Linked DNA regions of Methylobacterium mesophilicum SR1.6/6. Each later gene encodes a partner of the first gene's protein in a complex. Links are inferred from orthologs where the notes say so. Each region holds a gene or a part of one and is shown on either strand. Other genes may lie near its edges.

Region 1 (14,480 bases):
GGCGGAACGGGTACGGTGCGTGATCTTCTGACCGCGCTGGCGGGCGCCGTCATCCTGGTTCTCGTGGCGGCCCTCGCCGTCCCGCCCTTCGTCGATTGGCAAGCCCATCGCGCCCTCGTCGACCGGGCGCTCGCCCGGTCGCTCGGCGTCCCGGCCCGAACGGACGGGCGGATCGAGGTTCGCCTCCTGCCCTCGCCGCGGCTGCGGGTCGACCGTCTGCACCTCGGAGCCGATCCCGACCGCCCGAGCCTCGATGCCCGCTTCGTCAAGGCCGAGGTTGCGCTCGCCCCGCTCCTCAAAGGCGAGTTCCGCTTCACCGAAACCCGGGTCGGCCGGGCCGAGATCAAGCTCCCCGTCGCGGGCCCGGACGCCGTGAAGCTGCCGGCCGATCTCGGCGAATCCCTGCGCGCCCGCGACTTCGCGATCGAGGCCCTGCACATCCAGCAGTTCCTCGTCACCACGCAGGTGCCGGCCACGGGTCGGACCGATCAGCTCTACGTTCAGGACCTGACCCTCCAGGCGCCCGCCCTCGTGGGTCCCTGGCGGGCCGAGGGGTCGAGCGGCGGCATCCCGTTCCGGGCCGTCAGCGGCACGCCGGGGGCCGACGGGCGCCTCCCCGTGAAGATCTCCGGCGGCGGCGACGCGCATCCCCGATTCGAGGCGGATGCGCGCTTCGGCCTCGTCACCGCCGAAGCCGGCCGGGCTTCCATGGTCGAGGCGGAGGGCACCGCCCGGCTCGTGGTCGGTCCGCCGACCCAGGCCGCGGGCGCCTATCTGCCGTTCTCCATCGGTGGAAGCTTCAAGGCGCGGGGAACCCAGGTGCGGTTCGAGGGGATCGACCTCGCCATCGATCCCGGCGGCCGGGCGTTGCGGCTCGGCGGCACCGGTCGCCTCGACCTGCGCCAGTGGCGCGCCGGCCTCGCCCTGGAGGCCCGCCGGCTCGACCTCGACGCCTTCCTGGCCTCGGCCGAGGGGCAGGCCCTGATCGCCCGCGGCCCGCCGCGTTGGGCCGGCGGTCTCCCGGCCATGCTCGACCTCGATCTTACGGTGGGCAGCGCCGTGCTCGGCGGCGAGGACTGGTCGGATCTCGCCCTCGCCGGCACCGTCGAGCGCGCGGGCGGAATCCTGCTGCGCCGCCTCTCCGCGACCGGACCGGCAGGCGCGAGCCTGAACGCGAGCGGACAGATTGAGACGGCGCCCCTGCGCCTCACGGGACCCGTCAGCCTGAGCGCGCCCGACTCGGAGGCGCTCGGCCGCTACCTCCGCCGCCTCGGCCTGGAGGGGCCACTGCCCGCGCTCCTCGACGGTCGGCGCGTCGAGGCCGCGGCCGATCTGTCCGCGGCTGCCGACAGCCTATTCCTGCGCAACCTCCGCCTGACCCTGGGGACAGCGCGGATCACCGGCAACGCCCGCTACACGGCCGCGGAAGCCGGCGTGCGCGGCCGCTTCGAGGCGCAGATCCGCGCCAGCGGCATCGACATCGCCAATCTGCCCCCGCTCGGTGCGACGCTCGGCAGTCTCGGCGAACACGACCTCGCCCTGACCCTGGAGGCGCAGGACGTGCGGTTCGGTGCGGCGACGTCCGGCACGGGCACCATCGCGGCGCGCATCCAGTCGGACGGCGGGAGCCTCGTGGTCGACAGCCTGGACGTGACCAACCTCGCGGGCGCGAGCGCCAAGCTGTCAGGCCGGATCGGCGCCGACGGGACCGGCCGCGTCTCCGGCCGTCTGAAGGCGTCGGTGGCGGCGCCGCTGCTGGGCCTGCTGGAGCGGGTCTGGGTCGGCGAGATCCGCCTGCTCCCCGCCTTCCTGCGCGACGCGCCCCTCGATCTGGCGGTGACCCTCGACCGAGAGGGCGGCGCCGCGGAGGCCCTGCGCACGCAGGCCAAGGGCGACGCGGGCGGCGGCACCCTCGACCTGTCCCTGGTCAGCCGCGGGACTCGGATCGTGGGCGGGACCGCCGCGCTCGCCGGCCCCCGGGCGGGGCAGTGGTTCGGCCGGCCCGATATCCCGGGACTTCGGCGACCCGCCGAACTGCGCCTGAGCGCCGAGCGGGCGGCGGGGGAGGCCCTCGCCGTCAAGGTCGACGGTACGGCGGCGGGCCTCAAGGTCGCGACCGGGACACCCCTCCTCGTCGGGACCGATGCCGCGCCGAGGGGCGGCGTCCTGCGCTTGGAAACGGCCGACCTCGCACCCTTCCTGACCCTCGCGGGAGCCGCGAGCCTCCAGCCGGGCGCGTGGCCGGCCGACCTTGCCGTCACGCTCGCGGGAGACGGGGGCGACGTCACCGCCGACCTCACCGGGACCGTGGCGGGCAACGCGCTGAGCGGGGCAATCAAGCGGGCGCCGGGGGGCGCCGTGAGCGGCCATCTCTCCCTCGACCGCCTGTCGCTGCCGCAACTCGCGGCCGCGACCGTGCTGCCCGCGGAGGGGAACGGGCGCTTCGGGGCGCCGTCCGCGCTGCCCAGCGTCGCCCTCGACACCCGGGTGGCCAGCCTGGATCTCGGACACGGCCTCGTGGCGACGGATGCCAGCGTGGCCATCGGCGTCGCCGACGCGAGCCTGACCCTGCGCAACCTGAGCGGCGCCCTCGCCGGCGGGCGCGTGGCCGGATCGGTCACGCTCGCGCGGCTCGGGGCCGCCGCGGCAATCTCCGGGGCTGGCCGCCTCGACTCGGTCGCGATTCCGGCCCTGGCCGGCGGCCCGATCGGTGGCCGGCTCACCGCGGACCTGCGCTTCTCCACGACGGCCGAGACGAGCCCGGGGCTTGCCGAGAACCTCTCGGGCAGCGGCACCCTGGCACTCGCCGATCTCACGATTCCCGAGGCCGACCCCGCGGGTCTCGGCCGTGCCCTGGCACGGGCCGCCGAGATGGACGACCCGCTGCGCGAGGGCCGCCTCCAGGCCGTGGTCGCCGAGGAACTCGCCAAGGACAGCGCGCAGGCGCGCGGTCCCGCGCGGGCCGCCGCTACCCTCGTCGGCGGCGTGCTGCGGGCCGGGCCCCTCGATATCGACCTCGGGTCCGCGCGCTGGTCGGGGACGCTGGGCTATGATCTGCGCGCCGGTCGCCTCGACGCACGCGGGACCCTCTCGGGCGGTCCGGTGCCGCGGGGCTGGAGCGCGGGCACGCCCGCGATCCAGCTCGGGATCACGGGGCCGCTCGCCGCGCCGGAGCGGGTCCTCGACGTCGGCGCCCTGTCGAACGGGCTCGCCGCCTTCGTGCTCCAGCGCGAGCTGGAATCGATCGAGCTCTCTGAAGCCGATCAGGTGGAGCGGCAGCGCCGCCGCGCCCGGATCGAGATGGACAAGGCGCGCGCCGCGGCGCTCAAGGCCGCCGCCGAGAAGGCTGCGGCGGAGAAGGCTGCGGCGGAGAAGGCGGCGGCGGAGAAGGCGGCCGCCGAGAAGGCCGCGGAGGACGCCGCACGGCGGGCCCGGGCGCAGGGCGACGGGGCTCCGATCGACGGCGAGGGTGCGCAGCCGCCCGCGGCGAGGCCCTGACGGGGCTGGCCTTCGCTGCAATGAGCCCTTGTGCGGGGTCCTTGTGGACGCTCTGGTCGACGCGATCTCTCCGTCATCGCGAGCGCAGCGAAGCGAGCCCGAGCAGCGCGACGCGTGTCAGCGTGGCGCAGCTGGATTGCTTCGCTCCGCTCGCAAGGACGGTGCGGCGTCGGCGCGATCCCTCCGGAGTCCCGCTCTTTGGACTCGCAGGTCAGTGCATGGACCTGCGCGTCGGGCCAGTCCCGGCCCGTCGCGCCGCCGAGCCTACGCCTTACCCACCACCGCGAGCGCGAAGGCGTAGATCAGCGCCACCTCCTCCAGGCGGTCGAACCGTCCGGCGGCGCCGCCGTGGCCGGCCTCCATGTTGATCCGCAGGAGGACCGGCCCGCCGCCCGTCATGGTGGCGCGCAGCCGCGCAACCCACTTGGCCGGCTCCCAGTAGGTGACCCGCGGATCGGTGAGGCCGCCGAGCGCCAGGATCGCCGGATACGCCTTGGCGGCGACGTTGTCGTAGGGCGAGTACGACAGGATGGTCCGGAAGGCGGTCTCGCTCTCGGCCGGGTTGCCCCATTCGGGCCATTCCGGCGGGGTCAGCGGCAGCTCCGCGTCGAGCATGGTGTTGAGCACGTCGACGAAGGGCACGTCGGCGACGATGCCGGCGAAGAGGTCCGGCGCCAAGTTGGCCACCGCCCCCATCAGCATGCCGCCCGCCGAGCCCCCGTGAGCGACGATGCGCTTCTCGGCCGTGTAGCCCTGCGCGATCAGCGCGTGGGCGCAGGCGATGAAGTCCGTGAAGGTGTTGGGCTTCTTCTCGCGCTTGCCGTCGAGGTACCAGCGCCAGCCCTTCTCGGTGCCGCCGCGGATATGCGCGATGGCGTAGACGAACCCGCGGTCCACGAGGCTCAGGAGGTTCGTGCGGAAGCCGGCCGGCATCAGAGTGCCGTAGGAGCCGTAGCCGTAGAGAAGGAGCGGCGCGCTGCCGTCGAGCGTCAGGCCCCGCCGGTGGAGCAGCGAGATCGGGACCTGCTCGCCGTCCGGCGCGGTGGCGAAGAGCCGCCGGGTCACGTAGGCGGCCGGATCGTGCCCGCTCGGCACCGCCTGCCGCTTGCGCAGGACGCGGGTGCGGGTCGCGCAATCGTAGTCCCAGGTCTCGGACGGCGTCGTCATCGAGGCGTAGACGAAGCGGATCGCGGCCGTGTCGAAGGCGAGCCCGGCGCGCAGGCCGAGGGAGTAAGCCTCCTCGTCGAAAGCGACCGTGTGCTCGGCCCCGTCGGCGAGGTCGCGCACGACGATCCGCGGCCGCGCGTTCTCGATCTCCAGGCGGATCAGGTGGCCGGCCAGCAGGTGGAGATGGCGGACCATCACCCCCGGCCGGTGCGGCACGAGGTCGGTCCAGTTGGCCCGGCCGGGATCGTCGACGGGCGCGGTGACGATCTTGAAGTCCTCGGCCCCGTCCGCGTTGGTGCGGATGAAGAGCCGGTCGCCGCGGTGCTCCACCCCGTAGATCAGCAGCGGCTCGCGGGGGTGGACCAGGCGCAGCGCGGCGTCCTCCGCGTGCCGGTCGAGCAGCCGGACCTCGGAGGTCTCGTGGTCGCTCGCCGTCACGTCGAGGAAGGTCCCGGACTGGGTCTTGCCGATATGGACGAAGTAGCCTGCGTCGGCCTCCGTGTAGACCGTCTCGTCCGCGCTCTGCGCGTTGCCGAGGCGGTGGCGCATCACCTTGGCGGGGCGGTGATTGGCGTCGACCGCCACGTACCAGAAGCTCTCGCCGTCCGCTGCCCAGACCGCCTCGCCGGAGGTCGCCTCGACCCGGTCGTCGCGGTCGAGGCCGGTGGCGATGTCGCGGACCCGGATCGTGTAGAGTTCCGAGCCCTTGGTGTCGGCGCTCCAGGCGAGCCGCGTGTGGTCGTCGGAATGCACCGCGGCGGCGATCTCGAAGAACGGCAGGCCCTCACCCTCGCGATCGCCGTCGATCAGGATGGTCTCGTCCGGGTCCGGAACGGATTCGGGCACGTCGGGCGAGGTCGCAGGCCTGCGGCAGATCAGCGGGTGCTGACCGCCTTCCCGGTGGCGCGTGTAATACGCGAAGGGCCCGTCCGGTTCGGGGACGCCGCTCTCGTCCTCCTGGATCCGCCCGCGCATCTCGGCGACGAGCCGCTGGCGCAGCTCCGCGGTCCCGGCGAGCGCCTCTTCGGCGAAGGCGTTCTCGGCCTTGAGGTAGGCGGCGATGTCGTCCGGTAGGGCTGCCGGATCCTTGAGGACCGTCTGCCAGTTCTCGGCCTTCAGCCAGGCGTATGGGTCGGTGATTTCCTGCCCGTGGACGCTGAAGCTGCGCGGCCGGGCCTCGGCGACCGGCGCTCCGGTGCGGTGGGCGAGCAGGCCGTGGCCGATCTCCGTCATCGTGTCTCCCGTCGGATCCCGTCGCATGCGGGTCTGGGCATGTGTCCCGCCGGGCGCCGGGATGCAAGACGGGTCGGCGCAGGGCTGGGACCCGAGGGCCCCACGACGGGGCACTCCCAGCCGAGGTTTCAGATGCAAATCTTTGGGGTGTTCGGGGATGCCCGCACATGAGCACAGACGCTCTCCTCCCCCTTGTGGGGAGGAGTTGGAGGTGGGGGTGGTGCAGGATCAAGCGTGGTGGTGCCTTCTGCACCACCCCCACCCCTACCCCTCCCCGCGAGGGGGAGGGACTTGCGCTGCATTCTCAGTAAGTGAGGGCCGTCAATGGCGATCCCGGCATCCGGCTAAAGCAACTTGAACGGGTCGCGGCTCAGAGCGCCTGCTTCATTTCACCAAGGCGTAGATGTTCACGTCCAGATTGTCGTCGGTGCTGTCCTTGAGGTCGGTGGCGTATTCCTCGACGAACCGGTCCTGCACGACGATGTCCTTGGCATCGAGATAGGCGGTCAGCGTCTCGTAGGTGCCGTCGATCGATTCGTAGGAGCCCTTGTGGGCGAAGCGCAGGGCCTTGCCGGAGGGCGTCGTGCCGAAGCGCAGGCCGTCGCCCTCCGCCGGCGCTGGGCTCGGAGCGGACGCGACCGGGATCATCGCCTCGAACTCGAAGCCGTCATCGTCGGTGCGGGTGAAGACCGCGAGCGGCCGGCCGGCGGGCGCGACGCCGATCTTGGCGAGGTCGCCCTCGATCCGCGCGAAGGCCTGCTTCAGGTTCGACACGGCCTCCTCCCACTTGGTCTTGCCCGAGAGGATGGCGGCCGGCTTGGCGGGCAGCGTGACCTCGTCGACGTCGCCGGCTTCGCCCGCCTTGTCGATGAGGGTCGGCCGCGCGGGCGAGCCCACTGCGGCCTGACCGGCGGGCGGTGGCGCCACCGATTGCTCAGGCGCCGGCGCCGGGCTCTTGCCCGGATCGGGCGCCGGGTTCGGTGCCGTCGTGGTCGGCAGCGGATCGGTCTGCGCCGGTGCGGGGGCCGTGGAGGGCGGCGGGGCAGCCTGCTGCGCGGCGACGGGCGCGCCGGAGGCGAGCGCGAGAGCGGCCGAGAGGGTGACGAGCGGTCGAAGGCGGATCACGGTGGGCGCTCCGGTCGAGGCCCGCGGGTGATTGCGCGGGCTCTCGCCCCGTAACCTAATGGCGAACGGGACGGCCCGCGAGACCAACATGGATGAGAGCTGCGGGTGCGGCGCATCTGCCACGCCGCTGTCTCCCCTCGCGCCGGGCGGAGGGTTTTGCCATATAGCCGGCCGATCCTCTCGAATTGCGGGACCGCATGAGCGCACTCGCCCACAGACGCTTCCTGAAGATGCACGGCGCCGGCAACGCGATCGTGGTCTTGGACCTGCGCGGCTCCCCCGCAACGGTTCAGCCGGAGGAGGCGCGGGCGATTGCGCAGGATCCCGGCTCGGCCTTCGACCAGCTGATGGTCCTGCACGATCCCGTGAGCTCCGGCACGGACGCGTTCATGCGGATCTACAACACCGACGGCTCGGAATCCGGCGCCTGCGGCAACGGCACCCGCTGCGTCGCCTACGCGATGCTCGACGATCCGGCCATGGCCCGGCCCGCCGAGGGCGGCCGGCTCACCCTGGAGACCGCAGCCGGCCTCCTCGGCGTGCGCCGGGTCTCGGAGCGGGCCTTCACGGTCGACATGGGCCGGCCCCGGCTCGCCTGGGACGAGATCCCCCTGTCCGAGCCGTTCCCGGACACGCGCCGGGTCGAGCTTCAGATCGGCCCGATCGACGATCCGGTCCTGCACTCGCCGGGCGTCGTGAACATGGGCAATCCGCACGCGGTGTTCTTCGTCGAGCCGGATCCGGACACCTTCGACCTCGCCCGGATCGGCCCGATGCTGGAGAACCATCCGCTGTTCCCGGAGCGCGCCAACATCTCGGTCGCGCAGGTGACGGGCCGGGAGGCGATCAAGCTGCGGGTCTGGGAGCGCGGCGCCGGGCTCACGCTCGCCTGCGGCACCGCCGCCTGCGCCACCGTCGTCGCCGCCGCGCGCCTCAAGATGATCGGCCGGCAGGCGACCGTCGCGCTGCCCGGCGGCGAGCTCTTCGTCGAGTGGCGGGCCGACGATCACGTCCTGATGACCGGCCCGGTCGCGCTCGTCGCCGAGGGGACCCTGGCGCCGGAGCTGTTCGCCGGCGCGGCCTGATGGCAGTCGAGACCCTTACCTTCGGGTGCCGCCTCAACACCGTCGAGTCCGAGGCGCTGCGGGTCCATGCCGGCGCGGACGGGCGGGATCGCGTCGTCGTCAACACCTGTGCGGTGACCGCCGAGGCCGGGCGGCAGGCCCGCAAGGCGATCCGCCGGATCGCGCGCGAGCGGCCGGGGGCCGAGATCGTCGTCACCGGCTGCGGCGCCGAGGTGGAGACCGAGGCCTACGTGGCGATGCCCGAGGTGGCGCGACTCATCGGCAACGCCGAGAAGCTCCGACCCGAAGGCTGGTCGGCGGCGGGGACCGGACCGGGCGCCGTCATGGCGGCGCGCCACGCCGAGCCGACGCGGACCACCGCAATCACCGGCCATACCCGCAGCTTCGTGCCCGTGCAGAACGGCTGCGACCACCGCTGCACCTTCTGTGTCATCCCGTTCGGGCGCGGCGCCTCGCGCTCGGTGCCGGCGTCCGACGTGATCGCGCAGGTCGAGAGCGTCGTGGCGCAGGGGGGATGCGAGGTGGTGCTGACGGGCGTCGACCTCACGGCCTATGGCCGAGACCTTCCGGCGCCTGCCCTGTCCCTGGGGGGCTTGGTTCGGGAAATCCTGCGGTCGGTGCCCGACCTCGCACGCCTGCGCTTGTCCTCCATCGATTCCGTCGAGGCCGACGACGCGCTCCTGAGGGCCATCGCGGAGGAGGAGCGGCTGATGCCGCATCTCCACCTGTCCCTGCAGGCCGGCGACGACCTCATCCTCAAGCGCATGAAGCGGCGGCATCTCCGCGCCGACGCCATCCGTTTCTGCGAGACGGTGCGACGGCTGCGGCCCGACATGGTGTTCGGGGCCGACCTCATCGCGGGCTTCCCAACCGAGACGGAGGCGCAATTCGCCCGCTCCCTCGACCTCGTGTCGGAATGCGGGCTGACGCATCTGCACGTCTTCCCGTACTCGCCGCGCCCGGAGACGCCCGCCGCCCGCATGCCGCCGGTGGACCCGGAGGCGATCCGCGCGCGGGCGGCGCGGTTGCGCGAGGCGGGCGCCGACGCCCTGCGGCGGCACCTCGACGCGCAGGTCGGACGCCGCCTGACGGTCCTGGCGGAGCGCGGCGGCGTCGGGCGAAGCGCGGATTTCACCGCGGTGCGGCTGCCGGCCGACAAGGCGCCCGGGACGTTCCACAGCATCGCCATCGCGGGGCACGATGGGGCGCGGCTGATCAGCGCTTAGCGCTCGGTCACGGCGGGTCGCACTCCGTGCCGGCCCCAAAAGGGCAGGTCCGGTCCACGCGCAGCTTTGGTCACGCCCGTCGGCGTCTCTGCGCGCGGGGCGAAGCAATCCAGCGGCGCAACGTCATTTGACGTCGCGCTGCCCTGTGTCGCCTCGCTGCGCGCGCGATGACGCGAGGCTCACGCGCGCATGGCCGCCACGGCCTCGTCGATATGCGGCGGGGGCGGCGCCGTCACCGCGATGGCCTCCCGCTTCGGGTAGAGCGGGATCGACAGGCCTCGCGCGTGCAGGTGCAGCGCGCTCCCGCGGGGCGCGCCGCCGTAGACCGCATCCCCGAGGATCGGCCAGCCGGAGGCGGCACAGTGGACCCGGAGCTGGTGGGTGCGGCCGGTGACCGGCTTCAGCTCCAGCCAAGTCCGTCCCCCGGTGCGCCCGAGCACCCGCCAATGGGTCAGCGCCGGATCGCCGGCCGGATCCGCCTTCATCCACCAGGAGCGCGGATCGTCCGAGCGTCGGGCGAGCGGCAGGTCGATGCGGCCGGCCTCATCGACGGGGCCGCCCTCCACGATGGCCCAGTAGGTCTTGTCGACGGCGCTGCCGGAGAACAGCTTGCCGAGCCGCGCCAGGGCCTTGGCATGCCGGCCGAGCGCGAGGCAGCCCGACGTGTCGCGGTCGAGACGGTGGGCTGCCTCGGGGCGGCGGGGCAGGCCGAACCGGAGGGCGTCCAGGTGGTCGGTGAGCGTCTCGCCACCGCGCGGCCCGGGATGGACCGGCAAACCCGCCGGCTTGTCGATGACGAGCAGCAGGGCATCGCGGTAGAGGAGGCGCGCGCCTATGTCGAAGGCGTTGGGCATCCGGATCGGCTAGAGGGTCGGTGTCGGCGGGGCAAGGTGGGGCGAGGACGCGAAGTCATGGCGAGCGAGGAGAAGCCCGGCTGGTTCGGACGCCTGTTCGGGCGCAAAGGTCAGGACACGGCCGCGGACAAGCCCGAGGCCGAGCTGCCCGCGGAGGCGGCCTCGCCCTCCGAGGGCGAGCCCGATTTCGCCACCGGCGCGGAGGACGTGGAGCACATCCCGTTGCCGCCCGAGGAAGCGCCCGAGCCGGTCGCCGACGTCGTGGAGGGCGCGGACCTGCTCCCGATCGAGGGCGAGCCCGAGCGGCCGCCCGCCGGAACGGCCGGCGATGATCCGGCCCACGGGGCCGACCCCGTCGACACGGGCGATGCGAACCGGGAGCCGGCAGTCGAGCCGATGCCCGACATCCAGCCGGTCGACAGCGCCGCGGCCCTCGCCCACGACGCGGGCGCGGGACCGGACCGCGAGCCCGAGGCCAAGGGCTGGTGGAGCCGCCTCACCTCCGGGATGAAGCGGACCTCGACGGCGCTCTCCGACCGGGTCACCGGCCTGTTCACCAAGCGCAAGCTCGACGCCACCACCCTGGAAGATCTGGAGGACGCGCTGATCCAGGCCGATTTCGGCCTGGAGACCGCGATGCGGGTTTCGGAAGCCGTCGGCAAGGGCCGCTACGAGAAGGGCATCTCCCCCGACGAGGTCCGGGCGATCCTCGCCGCGGAGGTCGAGCGGGCGCTCGAGCCGGTGGCGGTGCCGCTCACCATCGACGCGAACAGGAAGCCGTACGTGATCCTCACCGTCGGAGTGAACGGCGCCGGCAAGACCACGACGCTCGGCAAGCTGGCCTCGAAGCTGCGGGCGGAGGGGCGCACCGTGATGCTGGCGGCGGGCGACACGTTCCGGGCGGCGGCGATCGACCAGCTCAAGGTCTGGGGCGCGCGCACCGGCACGCCGGTGGTGAGCGGCGCGCAGGGGGCTGACGCGGCGGGCCTCGCCTTCGATGCGTTGAAGCAGGCGGCCGCCGCCGGAACCGACGTGCTGCTGATCGATACCGCGGGTCGCCTCCAGAACAAGGCCGGCCTGATGGCCGAGCTGGAGAAGATCGTCCGCGTGCTGCGCAAGCAGGATCCGGAGGCGCCGCACGCGACCCTCCTGGTTCTCGACGCCACGGTCGGCCAGAACGCGCTCAGCCAAGTGGAGCTGTTCGCCCAGGCCGCGCCGGTCTCGGGACTGGTGATGACCAAGCTCGACGGGACGGCCCGGGGCGGCATCCTGGTGGCGCTGGCGGCGAAGTTCGGCCTGCCGGTGCATTTCATCGGCGTCGGCGAAGGCGTGGAGGATCTGGAGCCCTTCGCGGCCCGGGATTTTGCGCGGGCGATCGCCGGGCTGGAGAAGGATTAGGACGCGGCCGCCCGCCGATCTTTGGTGCGCGATGTCATGGACATCGCGCGCCCCGCGTTACACACACCGCGACGAAACCAGTCCGGCGCCGCCAGCCCATCGCGCGCGCCGCATCCGAGCCAGCGCATGCAGATCGAATCCGTCCCCCCGCAACGGCACCTGCCGCCACTCGTGAAGCTGGCGCTGGAACTCGGCCCGCTGGTCCTGTTCTTCCTCGGCAACGCCTATTCCGAGCGGTTCGGCGTGGCGCCCGACCAGAAGCTGTTTGTCGCCACGGGCGTGTTCATCGCGGCGACGGTCGTCGCCCTGACGATCCACTACGTGATGGTCCGCCGCCTGCCGATCATGCCGCTCGTCTCGGGCGTGGTGGTGGTGGTGTTCGGCGGCCTGACCCTGGCGCTGCAGGACAAGACCTTCATCATGGTCAAGCCGACCATCGTGAACGCGCTGTTCGGCACCGTGCTGCTCGGCGGCCTCGCCTTCGGGCGCTCGCTCCTGTCGGTGGTGCTCGACTCGATGTTCAGCCTGACCGAGGAGGGCTGGCGCAAGCTCACCTTCCGCTGGGGCGTGTTCTTCTTCGTCCTGGCCGCCCTCAACGAGGTGGTGTGGCGGACCCAGACGGAGGATTTCTGGGTGAACTTCAAGGTGTTTGGCATCATGCCGATCACCGTGCTGTTCGCCCTTGCCCAGACGCCGCTGCTGACGCGGTACGAGCGCAAGGCGCCGCAGCCGTAAAGGCTACTGCGCCGCCGCGACCTTGCCGGCCGCCCGGATGCGGGCGAGCACGCTCGCGAAGTTCTCGGGCGTGAGGATGCCGACGAGCTTGTCGCGAATCACGCCGTCAGGCCCGATGATAAAGGTCTCGGGCACGCCGTAGACGCCGAAATCGATTGCCGCCCGACCGCTGGCATCCGCCCCCACCGCGCTGAACGGCACCCCGTGCCGGGCGAGGAAGCGCTGGCCGGCCTCGGGGTTCGGCTCCTTGTAGTCGATGCCGACCAGCCGGATCCCCGGCTCCTTGGCGAGCCGCATCAGCATCGGGTGCTCCACCTGACAGGGCGCGCACCACGAGGCGAACACGTTGAGCACCGTGATCTGCCCCTTCATGTCGGCGCTCGCCAGGCCCGGCACGGGGGCGCCGGCTGCCGTCAGTCCCGGGACGGCGGGAAGCGTGAAGCTCGGCACCGGCTTGCCGATCATCGCCGAGGGCAGGGCGGCCGGGTCGGCGCCCGAGCGCAGACGCAGGAACAGCACGGCTGCGAGGGCCGCGAAGGCGAGGGCCGGCACGATCAGCAGGAGGGAGCGCCGGACCGGCAGCGGCTGCCCGGTCGCATCGTCGACGGGAGCGTTCATCGCCGCTCCTCGCCGAACCCCTTGAGCGCGCGGACCTGCGCCCGCCGATCCCGGATCGCGTTGCCGACGAGGCCGAGCATGACCAGAGCCGTGAAGGCGTAGGCGGCCAGGATGAAGCTGCCGTGAGAGCCGAGATCCATCGCCGCGTTCCTAGACCGGTTGTCCGACCGGCATCGCGGCCGGCGTCGGGGTGATGCGGGGCTGGGCGCGGTCGAGGCGCTCGGCCTCGCGGATGGTCAGCGTCCGCACCCGGCGGCGCATGATCTCGGTGCGCATGGCGTAGAGGTGCAACGTCGTCCCGCCGAGCGTCGCCGCGCCGATCATCAGCAGCAGCGGGTAGAGCATCGAGGGATCGATGGTCGAGCCGCCCATGCGCAGGATCGAGGCGGGCTGGTGGAGCGTCGACCACCAGTTCACCGAGAACTTGATGATCGGCAGGTTCACCGCACCGACGAGGGTCAGGATCGCCACCGCCCGCGCGGCGCGGTTCGGATCCTCCAGGGTCCGCCACAGGGCGATGATGCCGCAGTAGATCAGCAGCAGGATCAGCATGGAGGTCAGGCGCGCGTCCCAGACCCAGTAGGTGCCCCACATCGGCTTGCCCCAGAGGGACCCGGTCACGAGGCAGATCAGCGTGAAGGCCGCGCCGATTGGGGCGGCGGCGCGCTGCGCGACGTCGGCGAGCGGATGGCGCCAGACCAGCGTGCCGATCGCCGACAGGCTCATGGCGCCGTAGAAGAACACGCCGAGCCACGCGGCCGGGACGTGGATGTACATGATCCGCACGGTCTCGCCCTGCTGGTAATCGGGCGGCACCACGAAGAAGGTCAGGTACAGCCCGACACCGAGGGCGACCAAGGAGAGCGCGGCAAGCCATGGCACGAGCGCGCCCGACCACCGCATGAAGTGGCTAGGATTCGACAGGCGGGTCCAGAGGGAAGGCGTCATCGCGGCTGCGGTCTCGGACATCGTGACCGTGGGTCTACCCTAGGGTGCGGTGCAGCAACAATGCGGGGTCTCGGCGCAGCCGTCGGGGTCGCAGAAACGTGCCCTTCCTTTGCAGCCGAAGATGAGCATGGGCTGGACATGAAACCGGACGCCGACGTGCCGCCAGTCCCCAAGACGTGCGCGCGCCTCTTCCTCCCCCTTGCGGGCTACGGGCGACCCACGGGATGATTTTCATAGTACATTCGGGCGGATCGCTCGATCCTCTTCTCTAAGGAAGAAGGAGCGGGATGCGCGCGTCTCCCTCCCCCCGCACAGGGGGGAGGGGAGCCGCGGTGCCGTTCATGGCCGTCCCGACAGTGACGTGGGACCATCGACGCCCACGGATGGTCGAGCTTCCGCGTCCCGAAGCGCCTCATATCTTGACAATGTTCCTATTTTGTGCTTCCTGACCGCACCTGCCCGTGGCGCTTCGGGAGCGATCCTGTGGCGTCCTTCGCGGGGCCCGTCCGGTGGCTGACCGGGCGGGTCCGCGGGCGGGGCGGTGCCCGCGTCGGTGGCTCTCAGCCGCCATCGCCCCGGGCGGCGGACCGGCA
Region 2 (14,500 bases), 1.1 Mb from region 1 along the record:
TTTCAGACGATCCCGCGGGGCGTGACGTCGCCTGCGGCACCACGAGGAACCAGGACTCTGCCCGAGACCATTCAAACGGAGACGATCCGCACCCCCGTCCAGGCCCCGGATACCTCCGGCCAGGCGCGCTCGGACGACCTGAAGGCCCTGGCCCTCGGATGCCTCGACGAGATGAAGGCCGAGGAGACGATCGCCATCGACCTCGCCGGTAAGACCTCGCTCGCCGACACGATGATCATCACGTCCGGCCGGTCGCAGCGCCATGTCGGCTCGATCGCCGACAAGGTGATCCAGGAAATGAAGAATCGCGGCTTCGGCAATGCTCGGGTCGAAGGCTTGCCTGCCTGCGACTGGGTGCTGATCGACGCGGGCGACGTGCTCGTTCACATCTTCCGCCCCGAGGTTCGCGGCTTCTACAATCTGGAGAAGATGTGGGGCGCTGATCGTCCGGTCGGGCTCGCCGCCGGCTAGGGCGGACGTCCGGATTGCGTCTGATCTTCGCGGCGGTCGGCCGGCTCAAGGCCGGTCCGGAGCGGGAACTCGCGTCACGATATCGCGACCGCGCGGCCCAGTTGGGGCGTGGACTGGGCTTTCCCGCCTGTGACAGCCTCGAGATCCCGGAATCGCGGGCCCGGCGCGCCACCGACCGCTGTGCCGAAGAGGCGGCCGCGCTCTTGACCCATCTGCCCCCTGGGGGGGTCCTACTCGCCTACGACGAACGCGGGCGGGCCGATGTCACCAGCGAGGCCCTAGCGGACCGCGTCGCCGCGTGGCGCGACGTCGCGCGCCCTGCCCTCGTCGTGGCTATCGGGGGCCCGGATGGTCTGGACGCCTCAATTCGGACGAAGGCGGAGCTGATCCTGTCTTTCGGGGCTGCCACCCTGCCCCACGGACTTGTGCGCGTGCTCGCCCTCGAACAGATTTATCGGAGCCTGACCCTCTTGGCGGGTCACCCCTATCATCGCGGCGAGGCGGGCTGATCGGCCATGTCGACCGTGGAAAGACTGCGGGCGGTTGCCTTCCGTGGTCCTCAGCACCGGCTGCGCGCCGTCGTCCTGCTGGCCCTCGCCGTTGCTGCGACGCCGGTGCGTTCCGAGATGCCCGCCGACGCGGATTCGGCTCAGCGCGCCGCCGAGGAGCGCGATCGCCGCGCCGAAAATCTCAAGCGCGTGCAGGAGGCGCTCGCCGCCAGCGCCGGCCAGCGGGCCCAGGCCGAGGCCGAGATTGCCACGATCGGGACCGACAGGGCCAAGCTGGATGCCGCGCTCCTCGATGCGGGTCGCCAAGCGCAGGCGACCGAGGAGCGTCTGAGCCGCCTGGAAGAGCGCTTGAAGGCGATGGGCGAGAGTGAGGCCGCGATCCGGCGCTCGCTCCAGGCCCGCCGCGGCATCGTCGCGGAGATCCTGGCGGCGCTTCAGCGGATGGGGCGCCGGCCGCCGCCCGCGGTTCTCGTGAGCCCCGAGGACGTCCTCGCGGCCATACGCACCTCGATGCTGCTCGGCGCCGTCGTGCCGGAGTTGCGAGGCGAGGTCGACACCCTCGCGGCCGATCTCGCGGAGATGATCCGCCTGCGCGGCCTGATCGCGCAGGACAAGGAAGGTCTGGCCTCCGATCTCGCCGGCTGGGCGCGCGAGCAGCAGCGCCTGCAGGCGCTGGTCGCGGCCCGCCGCGCCCGGCAGGCCGAGATCGAGAGCGGCTTGTCCACCGAGCGTCGGCGGGCCGCGGAGCTCGGGGCTCAGGCCAAGACCCTCAAGGATTTGATGGACCGGACCGAGGCCGAAGCGGCCGCCGCCAGGAAGACCGCCGAGGAGGCGAAGGCTGCGGCCGAACGAGAGGTCAAGGTCACGCAGGAACGATTTGCCGCGGCCGGGTTCCGTGATCCGGCACGCCTGGCCCCGAAGGTGCATTTCGCCGACGTGCGGGGCGAAGTGCCGCGGCCCGTCAGTGGACGGCTCACACGCGGCTTCAACCAGCCCGACGGCAACGGCGGGACCACGCGGGGCGTGTCCTTCACGACGCGCCCGAAGGCGACGGTCTCTGCCCCGGCGGACGGGTGGGTGCAGTTCGCGGGGCCCTTTCGGTCGTACGGGCAACTCTTGATCATCAACGCGGGCGACGGCTACTATCTCCTGCTCGCGGGGATGGATCAGATCAGCGTCGAGGTCGGGCAGTTCGTGCTCGCGGGCGAACCGGTCGGCAGCATGGGCGACAAGGGTGCTGGGCCACCCGGGTCCGACGGCGATCCGACCTTGTACGTCGAGTTCAAGAAGGACGGCGGCTCCATCGATCCGGAGCCGTGGTGGGCGAAGAGCCCGAACAATACGGTACTTGGCGAGAAGGTTCGCGGCTGATGCGCAAGACATCCCTGATCATGCTGGGCGCCTTCCTGGGTGCCGGCACCTCCATGGTAGCCACGCAGACCGATTTCCTGTCGGGTCCGCGCGCCGTGGCCGCCTCGGCCGAGACCTATCGCCAGCTCAGCCTGTTCGGCGACGTCTTCGAGAAGGTCCGCACCGACTACGTCGAGAAGCCGGACGAGTCGAAGATGATCGAGGCGGCCGTCAACGGCATGCTGACCTCGCTCGATCCGCATTCGAGCTACATGGACGCCAAGGCGTTCCGCGACATGCAGACCACCACCCGCGGCGAGTTCGGCGGGCTCGGCATCGAGGTCACCATGGAGGACGGCCTGATCAAGGTCGTCACGCCGATCGACGACACCCCGGCCGCCAAGGCGGGGCTGCTCGCCAACGACATCATCACGCAGATCGACGACGATCAGGTTCAGGGCCTCACCCTGAACCAGGCGGTCGACAAGATGCGCGGCCCTGTGAACTCGAACGTGAAGCTCAAGATCAGCCGCAAGGAGTCGAAGGATCCGATCGACGTCACGCTCACGCGGGACGTGATCAAGATCAAGCCGGTCCGCTCGAAGGTCGAGGGCGGCGACGTCGCCTACATCCGCCTGACCCAGTTCAACGAGCAGACCTTCGACGGCATGCGGGCGGCGATCGACAAGCTGACCGGCGAGATCGGTGCCGACAAGATCAAGGGCTACGTCATCGACCTGCGCAACAACCCGGGCGGCCTGCTCGACCAGGCCGTGATGGTGTCGGACGCGTTCCTGGACCGCGGTGAGATCGTCTCGACCCGCGGCCGCAACCCGGACGAGACGCAGCGTTTCTCGGCGAAGTCGGGGGACCTTACCAAGGGCAAGCCGGTGGTTGTGCTGGTCAACGGCGGCTCCGCCTCGGCCTCCGAGATCGTCGCCGGCGCCTTGCAGGATCACAAGCGCGCGACGATCATGGGGACCCGCTCCTTCGGCAAGGGGTCGGTTCAGTCGATCATCCCGCTCGGCGGCTCCGGCGCGCTGCGGCTGACCACGGCGCGGTACTACACGCCGTCGGGACGCTCGATCCAGGCGAAGGGTATCGAGCCGGATGTCGAGGTCACGCAGGACGTGCCCGACGAGTTGAAGGGCAAGGACGAGACCAAGGGTGAGGCCGGACTGAAGGGCCACCTGAAGCAGAAGGACACCGACGAGCGCGGCGGCTCCTCCGCCTACGTGCCGCCGGATCCGGCGAAGGACAAGCAGCTCATCTCGGCCGTGGACTTCCTGCACGGCATCCAGAAGGGCGCGGCCAACGGGACCCCCGCGGCACAGCAGAAGCCCAGCCTGCCGAACTGAGCCGCCAAGTTACGGAGCGCGAGATTTGAAGCCGCCCGGCCCCAAGCCGGGCGGTTTTTCGTACCGGGTCCGGCTTTAGCGAAACGTTAACCATGCGGAGCCGCAATGGTGGCGGGGATCCGCGCCGCATCCGACGGTGCAGGGAGCGCGATCCCGCATCGAGAGCCGCTTGACCGAGTCCACCGACGATATGCTCACGCGACCCCTCGGGGTACCGGAGGCGGCAGCGCCGGAGCAGCCCAGCGGCAGGCTCGGACGCGCCGTCGCGTTCGCACGTCGGCCGAGGGTCACGGGCGGCGCGATCGCGATCGCCCTCGCGGCCACAGTCGGGCTGGTGCTGGCGCTCGGCGATCCCCGGGGCGGTGACCCCCGCGCCGAAGCCAGCATCACGATCCGTGAGCCGGCCGGCCGGCCCGCACCGGCCGCCGCCTCGCCGCCCGTCACCGAGCCGCAGGTCGCCACGACGGCCCCGACCCCGACGTCGCTCCAGCGCAGCGCGGAGGAGATCGAGACGGCCTCCGGCGTGACCGTCGTGCGGCCCGCCGGGTCCGGCCCGTCGGACGCTGTGGTGATTCGCGTGCCGCCGCCGAGTGCGCCGCGCCTCGCTCCGGCGCCGGATCCGCGGATCACCGAGACGGGACGCCACGGTGTGATGCCGAAGCTCGGCGAGGGTCGGGCGCGCGCCCTGGACGTATATGCCCGGGCTGAGGAGGCGGGAACGGGACCACGTATCGCCATCGTGGTGACCGGACTCGGTGTCGGCCAGGCCGCCACGGCCGGCGCCACCGCGCGCCTGCCGGCGGCCGTCAGTCTCGCCTTTGTGCCCTACGGCGGCGAGGCCGCACGCGCGGCCGCCCGGGCGCGCGACGCCGGACACGAGGTCTTTCTTCAACTGCCCATGGAGCCGTTCGACTATCCTGACAGCGATCCGGGGCCGCAAGCCCTGCTCACGGCGCTGAAGGGGCCGGAGAACGCTGACCGGCTCGCCTGGGCGCTCGCCCGTTTCCCGGGCTATGTCGGCGTCGCGAACTTCATGGGCTCCAAGTTGATGGCGGATCCGGCGTTCGAGCCGATCCTGCGGGAGATCGGAGGTCGCGGCCTCGGCTTCCTCGACGATGGGACGGGCGCGAAGCCCGCGACCGCCCCCGCCAACAAGGCCCGCACGCCGATCGCCCGCGCCGAGATCGTCCTCGACGCCACGCCGCGCGCCGACGCCATCGACGCCGCCCTCGCCCAGGCCGAGGCGCGCGCCAAGGCCAACGGCTTCGTTCTCGTCTCCGCCGGAGGCGCGGCGCTCAGCGTCGATCGAATCGCCCGCTGGGCTAAGGATCTCGACGCTCGCGGGCTCCGACTCGTGCCGGCCAGCGTCGCCCTGCGCGGCGCACGCGACAAGCGTGTCTCCACGGCGGATTGAGTGACCGCCCGACCTCCATCCGCGCAGGTAGACCGAGCGACCGAAACTCGGCCCCTGAACCTAGCCGACGTTGCCGCCTCGCGCGCGCCTGACCTATGGTCGCCGAGATGACGACGGATTCGGACCCGGGCAGCGCCCTGCCCTACCGCCCCTGCGTGGGCGTCGCGCTGATCTCCCGATCGGGTGGCGTCTTCGTCGGGCGTCGGAGCAAGGATGCTGGTCCCGAGCACGTCGCCGGTCCGCACATGTGGCAGATGCCGCAGGGGGGCATCGACCCTGGCGAGGACCCGGAGTCGGCGGCCCGCCGCGAACTCTACGAAGAGACCAACGTCCCGCCGGACGCGCTCAAGCTGCTGGCCGAAATCCCGGATTGGCTCGCCTACGATCTGCCGCCCGACGTCATGAAGCAGGCTTGGAAGGGCCGCTACCGCGGCCAAGCCCAGAAATGGTTCGCTTACGGCTTCCTTGGCGGCGAGGCGCTGATCGACGTCCTCCAGCCGGGCGGCGGCGCCCACAAGCCCGAGTTCGACGCGTGGCGTTGGGCGCGGTTCTCGGAACTGCCCGACCTGATCGTACCCTTCAAGCGCCCGGTCTACGAGAGCGTGGTGGCGGCGTTCTCAGATCTGGCGCATTGGTCGGGCGAGCCATGACGCCCCGACGCGGGTTCTGACGGTGGTGCGTTGGCTCGCGATCCCGCTCTGCCTCGCCCTGGCTTGGCTGGCATACACTCTGAGCCCGCTGTGGTCGCTCTACGATCTCGCGCAGGCGGTGCGGCGGCACGACACCGCCTATGTCGAGACGCACGTGAATTTCCGGACGCTGCGGTTGTCCCTTGTCCGGCAGATCACCGCGGCGATGCGCACCGCTGCCGAGACGGATACCGACCTGGAGCCGCGTGACCGCCAGCGCCTGAACGATGCCGCCTACGGCCTCGCCCTCGCCCTGTCCGAGACGATGGTGACGCCCGACACGGTCATCGACCTGCTCGCCAACGGCTGGCCCGACAAGCTCGACGTCGAGCGGCCTGCCGGAGCGCGGCCGCAAGGCTTGGCCATCCGCAACGTCGACCGTCTCCTGCCCTTCTACGCAGCCCTTGAGATGCGGGGCTTCCGCGCGGTCGTCATCCCGATCCCACCGGACGCGCCGCGCGCGGAGCGCACGCGGATTCGGCTGCGCTTGCGCGGCCTGAGCTGGCGGCTGGTCGACATCGAGATGGCCGACACTCTGCGCCAGCAGATCGCCACCAAACTGAGCCGCGCGCTGGCGCGCGCCAAGATCGGCGCCAGCGCGGGCGAGGAGCGCTAGGCGCCGGCTTGGATCACTTCGCCTTCGTGGAGCCGGCGGCCTCCTTGGGCTCCCGTGCCTCGCTCAGGCTTTCGGCCTTGTCCTCGTCGGTATCGCCGCCCTGCTCGATCGTCTTGGCGGGATTGGCGAGGAGCGACTTCGCGATGCCCAGCAGATTCTCGCACTCACCCGGGAATTTGTAAGTCTCGAGCACGATGGCTGCGTCGCGCAGCGTGCGCAGGTCGCGCACGAGCTGGGCGTTCTCGTCGGCGCGCAGCTCGGGCTTGGCGGCGATGGTCTCCTCGATCTGCGCGCCCTTCACGTCGCACGCCGCGCCGGCAGGCGAGGCGGTCACCGCGAGCGCCAGGGCGATGCCGGCTGCGGAAAGAATGCACCGCATGACGTGGGTCCTTGAGGGCGGGATCAGGCGTGTTGGAGGAGCGCGGCGTGCAGGACGTCGCGGGTGAGGGCCACGAGCTGGCCGGGCCGATACGGTTTCGGCACGAAGACCGAACCCGAAACGGCCTCGTCGGCCGGCAGGCAGGCGCGCCCGCCGGAGGTGTAGACCACCGCGAGGTCCGGCCAGTGCCGCCGCGCCCACCGCGCGAGCGCCAAGCCGTTCGTGTTGCGGGCGAGATCGATATCGGTGAAGAGCATGTCCACGCTCTCGCCGGCCAGGATGGCTTCGGCCTGCCACGCATCCGCGGCGGTGAGCACCCGATAACCCTCGTCGAGCAGCACCTCGGCGGCCAGCTCGCACACGGTCGGCTCGTCCTCGACCACGAGGATCGTGGCGCCGGCCGGGTCCAAGACGGGCATGGACGGGCAGACGAAAGCGGCGGCGAACGGAACCATGACGCAACTCCCACTCACCCGGCCGGGACAGCGTGGCCCCGAACCGGATCGCAGGGGCAACGGCCCCTTCCGACACGGCGTTCACCCTGTTTGCATCGAATTGCTCGGGTTTGGTGAGCGGCTCGTTAACCGCGGCCCTGCCCTGCTGAACGAAGTGATCCAAATGGTTAACAGATCGTTACCGGGGCCCGGCCGCGGAGCCGGTGCGTGAGCCGGAACTGGCAGCTCGGCATCGGCCTGCTCCTCACCGGGCTCGCCGGCTACGTGGATGCCCTGGGCTTCGTGCGCCTGGGCGGCCTCTACACATCGTTCATGAGCGGCAACACCACGCAGCTCGCGGTCTTCGGCGCCGGTGCCGAGCTGCACCGGATGATCCTGCCCGCGACCCTGCTGCTGGCCTTCCTGACCGGCTCGGTGCTCGGCAGCGGCCTCGCCATTTTAGTGCCGCCCCGTTGGACGACGCCGGTGGTCCTGGCCTACGAATCGCTGCTGATCCTCGGCGGCCTCGGTCTCGGCCTCCAATCGCCGGAACTCGGCCTCGCGGCCTTCTTCGTCGCCTTGGCGATGGGCTCGCAGAACGCGGTTCTGGCGCAGGTGAAGGGCTTCCGCGCCGGTACGACCTTCGTCACCGGGGCTTTGTTCAGCCTGGGACAGAAGATCGCCCAGGCCCTCACACGGACAGGCGACCCGATGGGCTGGGTCGGCGACGGGCTAGTCTGGCTGTCGCTGCTGTTCGGCGCCTATCTCGGCGCGCACGCCTACGGCTTGTTCGCCCTGTACGCGCTGATCGCGCCGGCGGCGATCTCCGGCGGGCTCGCGCTGATTACCGCAATCCTGGTCTTGCGCGCCGGCACGTCGGCCGCGAAGGTCCCCCCGCAATGACGAGCCCCCTCAGCAACCCGTCCCTCACCAGTCACGTGGCCGCGCTGGAGCCCGGCGCCCACGTCATCGCCGCGCATGTCCTGAAGGACACCCCCGCCCTGGCGCTCAGCGACGGCACGGTGGTGCTGGCGCGGGAGGGCGGCCTGACGCGCCTGTCCGCGCATCCCGACAGCGGGATTCTGGTGGCCGCCGGCTCAGGCGGCAGGCTGCTCACCGGCGGCGATGACGGCCGCGTGGTCGAGATCCGCTCCGACGGCTCCCTGGAACAGCTCGGCCTCGCCAAGGGCGGCGCCTGGATCGACGCCCTGGCGCTCCATCCCGATGGGGCCGTGGCCTGGTCGGCCGGCCGCGACGTCGTCGCCCGGGATGCGAAGGGGCGTGAGCGGCACTTCCAGGCGCCGTCGAGCGCCCGCGGCCTCGTCTTCGCCCCCAAGGGCTACCGTCTCGGGGTCGCCCACTACAACGGCGTGAGCCTCTGGTACCCGAATCTCGAGACCCCGGCCGAGGTCATCAGCTGGAAGGGCTCGCATATCGACGTGACGTGGTCGCCGGACGGCCGCTTCGTCGTATCGACCATGCAGGAGAACGCCCTGCACGGCTGGCGCCTTCAGCCGGATCGAGGCCACATGCGGATGTCGGGCTATCCGGGCAAGGTCCGCTCGATGGCGTGGTCCTCAGACGGGAACTGGCTCGCCACGGGCGGGGCCGAGGCCGCGATCGTGTGGCCGTTCGATTCGAAGGAGGGGCCGACCGGGAAGGCGCCGCGGGAATGCGGCGTCCGGCCCGCCCGGGTCTCCAGGGTCGCGTTCCACCCGAAGGCGCCGGTCCTGGCGATCGGCTACGAGGACGGCTGCATCCTGCTGGTCCGCTTCACCGACGCCGCCGAATTGCTCGTGCGGCCGGCCGTACCGGGAAGCGCAGTGACGGCCCTGGCCTGGGACGGCCGTGGTGAAAGGCTGCTCTTCGGCTGCGCGGACGGGAAGGCGGGTCTCCTGACGCTGCCGGGCTGAGACCGTCTGGAACCGCGGCCGCCGGCATGCTCTTGTCGGTGGTCGATTCACCGCGCCGGAGGACTGAGACGTGCTGCGCGTGTTCCGTACCTTCGGCCTCGCCCTGGGCCTGCTCGGCGGCGTCGTGGCGGCCCAGGCTCCCGAATTCGCGCAGCAATACGCGCAACGACTGGGCGGCGCCGCCGACGAGCTGCGCCGGCAGGTGGCGGTCCTCGAATCGGACGCGCAGGCCTCCGGGACCACGCGCGACGATGCCGTCGACCGGCTGCGCAACAACCCGGACCAACTCGTCGCCAAGCGCGGCGATGCGGCCCGCGCCGACATCGCGCGCCTCGCTCGGCTCAGTGCTCAGCAGCAGGCCCTTGCCGCGACGACGAGCCCGCTGGGCCGCGTCGTGGCGATGCTGCGCGATCCGGACCTGCCCGTCGCCGAGGCCGCCTATCGGGATTTCAGCCCGGCGGTGCCGACCACCGCGGACGGCTTGGCCGCGGCCTTGATCGGCTTCTTCGCCGCCTGGGGCGGCTGGCGGGTGGTGTCGGATCTCGGCGGTCGGGCCATGCGCCGGCGGCCGCGAAGGACCGTCAGGGCCGCCTGACGACACGCTGCGCCTTCGGGAGTGTGGCGCCGCGTCTACAGCGGCTTGCGCGAGCCTTGCGTATCGAGCAGGGATCCGGCCGTTCCGGACCGGGAGAAGGCGCAAGATGCCCCGCGCGTCGAACTCGTCCACCATCGATCCGGCGCTCGACGCCGCCGCCTTGCTGCGGCGCATCGGCTTCTTCGGCCTGTTCGTGGTGCTGCCGGTTCTCGCGCAGGTGGCCCGCCGCGCCTCCGTGATCCTCGCGCCGATCGCCGTCATCCTGCTCATCATCGCCAGCGTGATCGATCGTCGGCAGCGTCCGGTGCGGCCGGCCGCCTTTCGGCTCCTGACCGCGCCTGCCTTCCTGGCCGGCATGCTGGTGGTGCTGTGGTCGGCGCTGTCGCTGATCTGGACGCCGTTCCCCGGGCCGGCGCTGGAGCGCCTGGCCAACCTCACGGCCACGATCGGACTCGCGCTGCTGGGCTACCTCGCCCTGCCCGACCGGATGCGGTCGGCCAACCTCTACCTCCTGCCACTCGGCATCGTGGCGGGCGCCATCGTGGCGATCATGCTCGGCGTGTTCGGCGCCCACATGGCCCCGCCCCGGCACCGAGGATGACGGGGCGCTGGACCGCGGCCTCGTCCTGCTGATTCTGCTGGTCTGGCCGGCGCTCGCGTGGCTCCGGTCCCGGCGCCGCGACCGCGAGGCGCTGGGGCTCGCGCTGCTGGTCGCCCTGGCGCTCACCGTTCAGCCGGACGCGACCCAGATCGCCGCGCTGGCCGTCGGGGCCGTGGCCTTCGCGGTCACGAGCTACCGGCCGAGGCTCGGCGTCGCGCTCACGGCGATCCTGTCGGCGCTCCTGCTCGCCGTGGCACCGTTGCTGCCCTTCCTGGCACGGCCCGCCGGCGCGGCGATCCTGGGCCCCCTCGCGCCCTCGGTTCTGTCGCTCAAGAGCTGGCAGAAGGTGGTGACCACCGATCCGGTGCGGCTGATCACGGGCCACGGCTTCGAGACCGCCCTGCGCGGACGTCTCGTCGGCCTCTTGCCGCTGAACGCGCCGACCACGGCCCTGTTCGAGTTCTGGTACGAATTGGGTATCGTCGGCGCCCTGGCCGCCGCCTTCGCGCTCTACGCCTCGGTCCGGCGCGCCGGGCGCGACGTCCCGGCCCTGGTGCCGGGCGCGATGGGGTGCTTCGCCGCTGCCTTCACGGTGGCATGCCTCAGCGTCGGCCTCACGGCGATCTGGTGGCTGACGACGGTGGCCATCGCGATCGTGGTGTTCGTCGCGGTGGAGCGAGGCCAGTTCCGCACCAGCCGTCCGAAGGTCGCCAAGCTGCACCGCCTGCAGGGCAGCGGAGGCTGAGGATTCAGCGCCGCAGGAAGCCGTGCAGGCGGATCCAGGCCAGGAACAGGCCCGGCCAGGCCGCCACCGGCGTGCCGGGCGCGCCGAGCCCGAAACCGTGGCCGCCGCGCTCGAACAGATGGAGCTCGGCCGGAACCCGCGCCTTGCGCAGCGCCGTGAACATCAGCAGCGGGTGGTCGGCCACCGCGACGGGATCGTCGATCGCCTGGACGAGGAAGGTCGGCGGCGTCTCCGGGCCGACCTGGAGATCGACCGAGTAGGTCTTCATCTCCAGGGGCGTGACCTCGTCGCCGACCAGGATGCGGCGGGTATGGGTCCGGTCGAAGGGCTTGCGCATGGTGATGACCGGGTAGATCAGCCCGGCCAGGGCCGGCCGCACCGGCTGGGCGTCGGTGGCATCGACGCCCGGGTAGAGGTCGAGGGCGCTCCCGACCGCCGTCTCGCCCATGAGATGTCCGCCGGCGGAGAAGCCGAGGACGCCGACCCGGTCCGGATCGACGCCGAACTCCGTGCCGCGGGCGCGAACGAGCCGGAGGGCGCGCTGCGCGTCCTGTCGCGGCGCGTCGGGTCCCGCGCCCCAGCTCTCCGCGGGCAGGCGGTAGATCAGCAGGAAGACCGTGATGCCCGCCGCGTTGAGCACGCGCCCCACCGGGACGCCCTCGTTACCCAGGGCGATGAACTCGTAACCGCCTCCGGCGGCGACGATCATGGCCGCGCCGTTGGCGTTGGCCGGCCGCATGACCAGCAGGCACGGCCGCGCCACCCGCGTGATGTCGCCGAAGGTCCCCTCCACGTACCGGTACCCGTTCGCGTCCGGTCCGTTTCCGCCGCCCGGTGCCTCGCCCGGCCAGAGGTCGATCACCTGCAGGTCGGCGCCCGGAAGCGAGCGCGGGAGGGCATGAACGGCCGCATCCGCGACCCCTTGGTTCGCCGGGGCCGCCGGTCCTTCGCCCTCTCCTCGGGCGGCGCGCAGGCCGAAGGCGCTCCCGAGGCCGGCGAGGAGGAATCGGCGGTCGAGGCGCAAGGGCATCTCCCCGGTTGTGCAGTCGCCGGGGCCGTCGGTGCGGACCCGGGTCATGCCAAAGCCCGGATCCAACGTCGCGGGTCGGCCGTGGTTTCGCGACTCAGCCCCGCCGGGCGATCACGGACACGTAGAACCCGTCGGTGCCGGTTCGGAGCGGGCTCATCTGCACGCCGTGCGCGGTCCGGCGCACCGCCTCGTGGAGCGAGGCCGGCCCCGCCGCCAGGACCTCCGTGGGCGGGACCACATCGAAGCGACCGCGCCAGCGCGACAGCAGCCCGGCCACGGCCGCGTCGTTCTCTGCCGCGAGGAGCGAGCAGGTGATGTAGACGATCCTGCCGCCGGGCTTCACCAGCCGCGCCGCGCGGTCGAGCACCTGGGCCTGCTCGCTGGTACGGAGAGCGAGGCTGCCGGGCCGGAGCCGCCACTTGGCGTCGGGATTGCGGCGCCACGTCCCGGAGCCTGTGCACGGGGCATCGACCACGACCCGATCAACGTGGCCGTCGAGATCCTCGAGCACGTCGGCCCGCGCCTTGCCGGTGCGCGGCGTGCGCACCTCCGCGGCGGCGCCGGACCGCCGGAGCCGCTCGTGGATCGGTGCGAGGCGGCGCGGATCGCCATCGGTGGCGATCAGGCGGGCGCCGTTACCGGTCTCGGCCGCAAGCGCCAGGGTCTTGCCGCCGCCGCCAGCGCAGAGGTCGACGATGGTCTCGCCGGCCCCGGGGCGCCGCCAGGAGCGCTGCGAGCTGCGAGCCCTCGTCCTGGATCTCGTACCAGCCCTCCAGGAACTCCGCCTCGACATGCAGCGCCGGGCCGCGCCCGTCCGCGCCGATCGGTACCCGCAGGCCCGAGGGCGCGTGCGGCGTCGGAGCCGCCGCGTGGGCGGCGAGGGCCGGCATCACGGCGTCCCGAGGGCCGCGCAGGGCGTTCACCCGGATGTCCAGCGGCGCGCGCCGCGCCAGCGCCTTCAGCTCCGGGACGAGCTCGTCGCCGAGCGTGGCCGCGAGCTCGGCGAGGACGAAGGCCGGGGCGTCGCCCGCCACCTCCGGCGGGGCGTCCTGCAAAGTCGCGGTCTCCAGGCGGGCGCGCTCGTCGTCGCTGAGGGGCGCCGGGGCGAAGCGCTCGCCCGTGAAGAGGTTGGCCACCGAGGCGGCGGCCAGGCCCTGCTGGAGCCGCAGGGCACCGATGAGGATGGCGCGCGGGGAATCCGCACCCATGATCCAGGCGGCGGAGGCCCGGCGGCGCAGGGCGTCGTAGACGAGGCTCGCGATCCCGGCCCGATCACCCGAGCCGGCGAAGCGGTGCGCCAGACCCCAATCCTTGAGGGCGTCGGCGGCCGGACGGCGGCGCTCGGTGATGTCGGTCAGGACCTCGATGGCGGCGGAGCAGCGGGCGGCGGGTGTCAGCGGTCTCATCCTTCGAACGGTTCTGCGACGACGCGAAACGGCCACGCTTGGCCCACGAAGTCGCCACGATACGGCCGAGCTTCCAGCACCTTCGCGGCCCAGACCGTCCTGCAGGCGGCCCGTCGTGCGGGCCGTCGCGTGTCGTATGGCATCGGCCGGTCGCGGGCCAGAGCGGTCCCTCGTCCCGGCGAGCCCTCGGAGTGCTTCAGCCCATGACGTCCGCCGTTCGCGTCGCCCTCGCGGCGCTCATCGCCGCCTCGCTCGCCGCCTGCGCCAGCGCCCCCGCTGCCCAGCCGGATTTCTCGCCGCCGCCGCGCCGGCCCGTGGATGCCAAGACGCAGCTCGAATACGGCAACCCGCCCCCGCCGCCGCCCGGCCGATACTGAGAACGCCGCGCGGGGCGCGGCTCAGGCCGCCTCCCGCGCCCGCCGGGCCTCGTAGGCCTTGAGGCCGGCATAGACCGTCGTCAGGATCGGGAAGGCCGCCTCGGGCGCGAGCCGCTGACCGCGGGCGATCAGGTCGCCGATCACGTGGTCCGCCTCGATCCGTCCCTTGCCCTCAATGTCGCGCAGCATCGACGCCGTGAAGGTCGAGCCGGCCGCCGTCAGCTGCGCCCGCGCCCGCTCGGCCACGACCGCCCGCGGCTCGAAGCCGCTCGCGGCGGCCACTGCCGTGCACTCCGCGTGGAGCGCCGCGATCAAGGCCGACCCGCCGGGCGCCGCCACGATGTCGCCGACGGCGGCGCGCATCAGCGTGGTCGCCCCCGCGAGGGTCGCGAGGAAGACCCACTTCTCCCACATCTCCTGCAGGATCACCTCGCTCAGCCGCGGCTGGAACTTGAGGCCCCGCATCAGGGCATCGACGGCCTCGATCCGCGCCGAGCGGGCGCCGTTCCGCTCGCCGTAGGTGATGCTGCAGAGTTCGCTCATGTGGCGGATCGTGCCGTCCGGCGCGAGTGTCGCCGCGATGGCGCAGGCGCCGCCGAGGACCTGCTCCGGC

Evidence for each region.
Region 2: the proteins of dapF (region 1) and MMSR116_RS07340 are in contact, whole or in part, in a solved structure (PDB 5YGU), measured with the Escherichia coli proteins. The link is inferred for Methylobacterium mesophilicum SR1.6/6 from one-to-one orthologs.

Annotation. Positions count from the first base shown.
Region 1 is NZ_CP043538.1:2,686,200-2,700,679, reverse strand. The notes cover bases 6,388-9,164. They hold dapF (diaminopimelate epimerase), read left to right. Parts: upstream 6,388-7,220; coding sequence 7,221-8,108; downstream 8,109-9,164. Other genes in these bases: mtaB (tRNA (N(6)-L-threonylcarbamoyladenosine(37)-C(2))-methylthiotransferase MtaB), read left to right, coding at 8,108-9,164; MMSR116_RS12850 (GyrI-like domain-containing protein), read right to left, coding at 6,388-7,023. Also shown: MMSR116_RS12860 (AsmA-like C-terminal region-containing protein), read left to right, coding at 16-3,498; MMSR116_RS12855 (S9 family peptidase), read right to left, coding at 3,763-5,898; more of MMSR116_RS12850, read right to left, coding at 6,283-6,387; more of mtaB, read left to right, coding at 9,165-9,334; MMSR116_RS12835 (RluA family pseudouridine synthase), read right to left, coding at 9,514-10,188; signal recognition particle-docking protein FtsY, read left to right, coding at 10,246-11,586; MMSR116_RS12825 (septation protein A), read left to right, coding at 11,713-12,321; MMSR116_RS12820 (DsbE family thiol:disulfide interchange protein), read right to left, coding at 12,325-12,939; heme exporter protein CcmD, read right to left, coding at 12,936-13,079; MMSR116_RS12810 (heme ABC transporter permease), read right to left, coding at 13,090-13,887. UniProt on the Escherichia coli protein: Involved in the succinylase branch of the L-lysine biosynthesis and in the biosynthesis of the pentapeptide incorporated in the peptidoglycan moiety. Catalyzes the stereoinversion of LL-2,6-diaminopimelate (L,L-DAP) to meso-diaminopimelate (meso-DAP).
Region 2 is NZ_CP043538.1:1,568,599-1,583,098, forward strand. Bases 4,178-6,974 are described here. They hold MMSR116_RS07340 (RNA pyrophosphohydrolase), read left to right. Parts: upstream 4,178-5,197; coding sequence 5,198-5,752; downstream 5,753-6,974. Other genes in these bases: MMSR116_RS07335 (divergent polysaccharide deacetylase family protein), read left to right, coding at 4,178-5,102; MMSR116_RS07345 (DUF2939 domain-containing protein), read left to right, coding at 5,778-6,407; MMSR116_RS07350 (hypothetical protein), read right to left, coding at 6,421-6,786; MMSR116_RS07355 (response regulator), read right to left, coding at 6,810-6,974. Outside these bases: MMSR116_RS07310 (nicotinate-nucleotide adenylyltransferase), read left to right, coding at 1-25; rsfS (ribosome silencing factor), read left to right, coding at 22-471; 23S rRNA (pseudouridine(1915)-N(3))-methyltransferase RlmH, read left to right, coding at 486-980; MMSR116_RS07325 (murein hydrolase activator EnvC family protein), read left to right, coding at 987-2,351; MMSR116_RS07330 (S41 family peptidase), read left to right, coding at 2,351-3,688; more of MMSR116_RS07335, read left to right, coding at 3,858-4,177; more of MMSR116_RS07355, read right to left, coding at 6,975-7,241; MMSR116_RS07360 (YoaK family protein), read left to right, coding at 7,449-8,123; MMSR116_RS07365 (WD40 repeat domain-containing protein), read left to right, coding at 8,120-9,133; MMSR116_RS07370 (DUF2937 family protein), read left to right, coding at 9,204-9,728; MMSR116_RS07380 (alpha/beta hydrolase), read right to left, coding at 11,079-12,098; MMSR116_RS31310 (hypothetical protein), read left to right, coding at 13,714-13,887; panE (2-dehydropantoate 2-reductase), read right to left, coding at 13,909-14,500. UniProt on the Escherichia coli protein: Master regulator of 5'-end-dependent mRNA decay.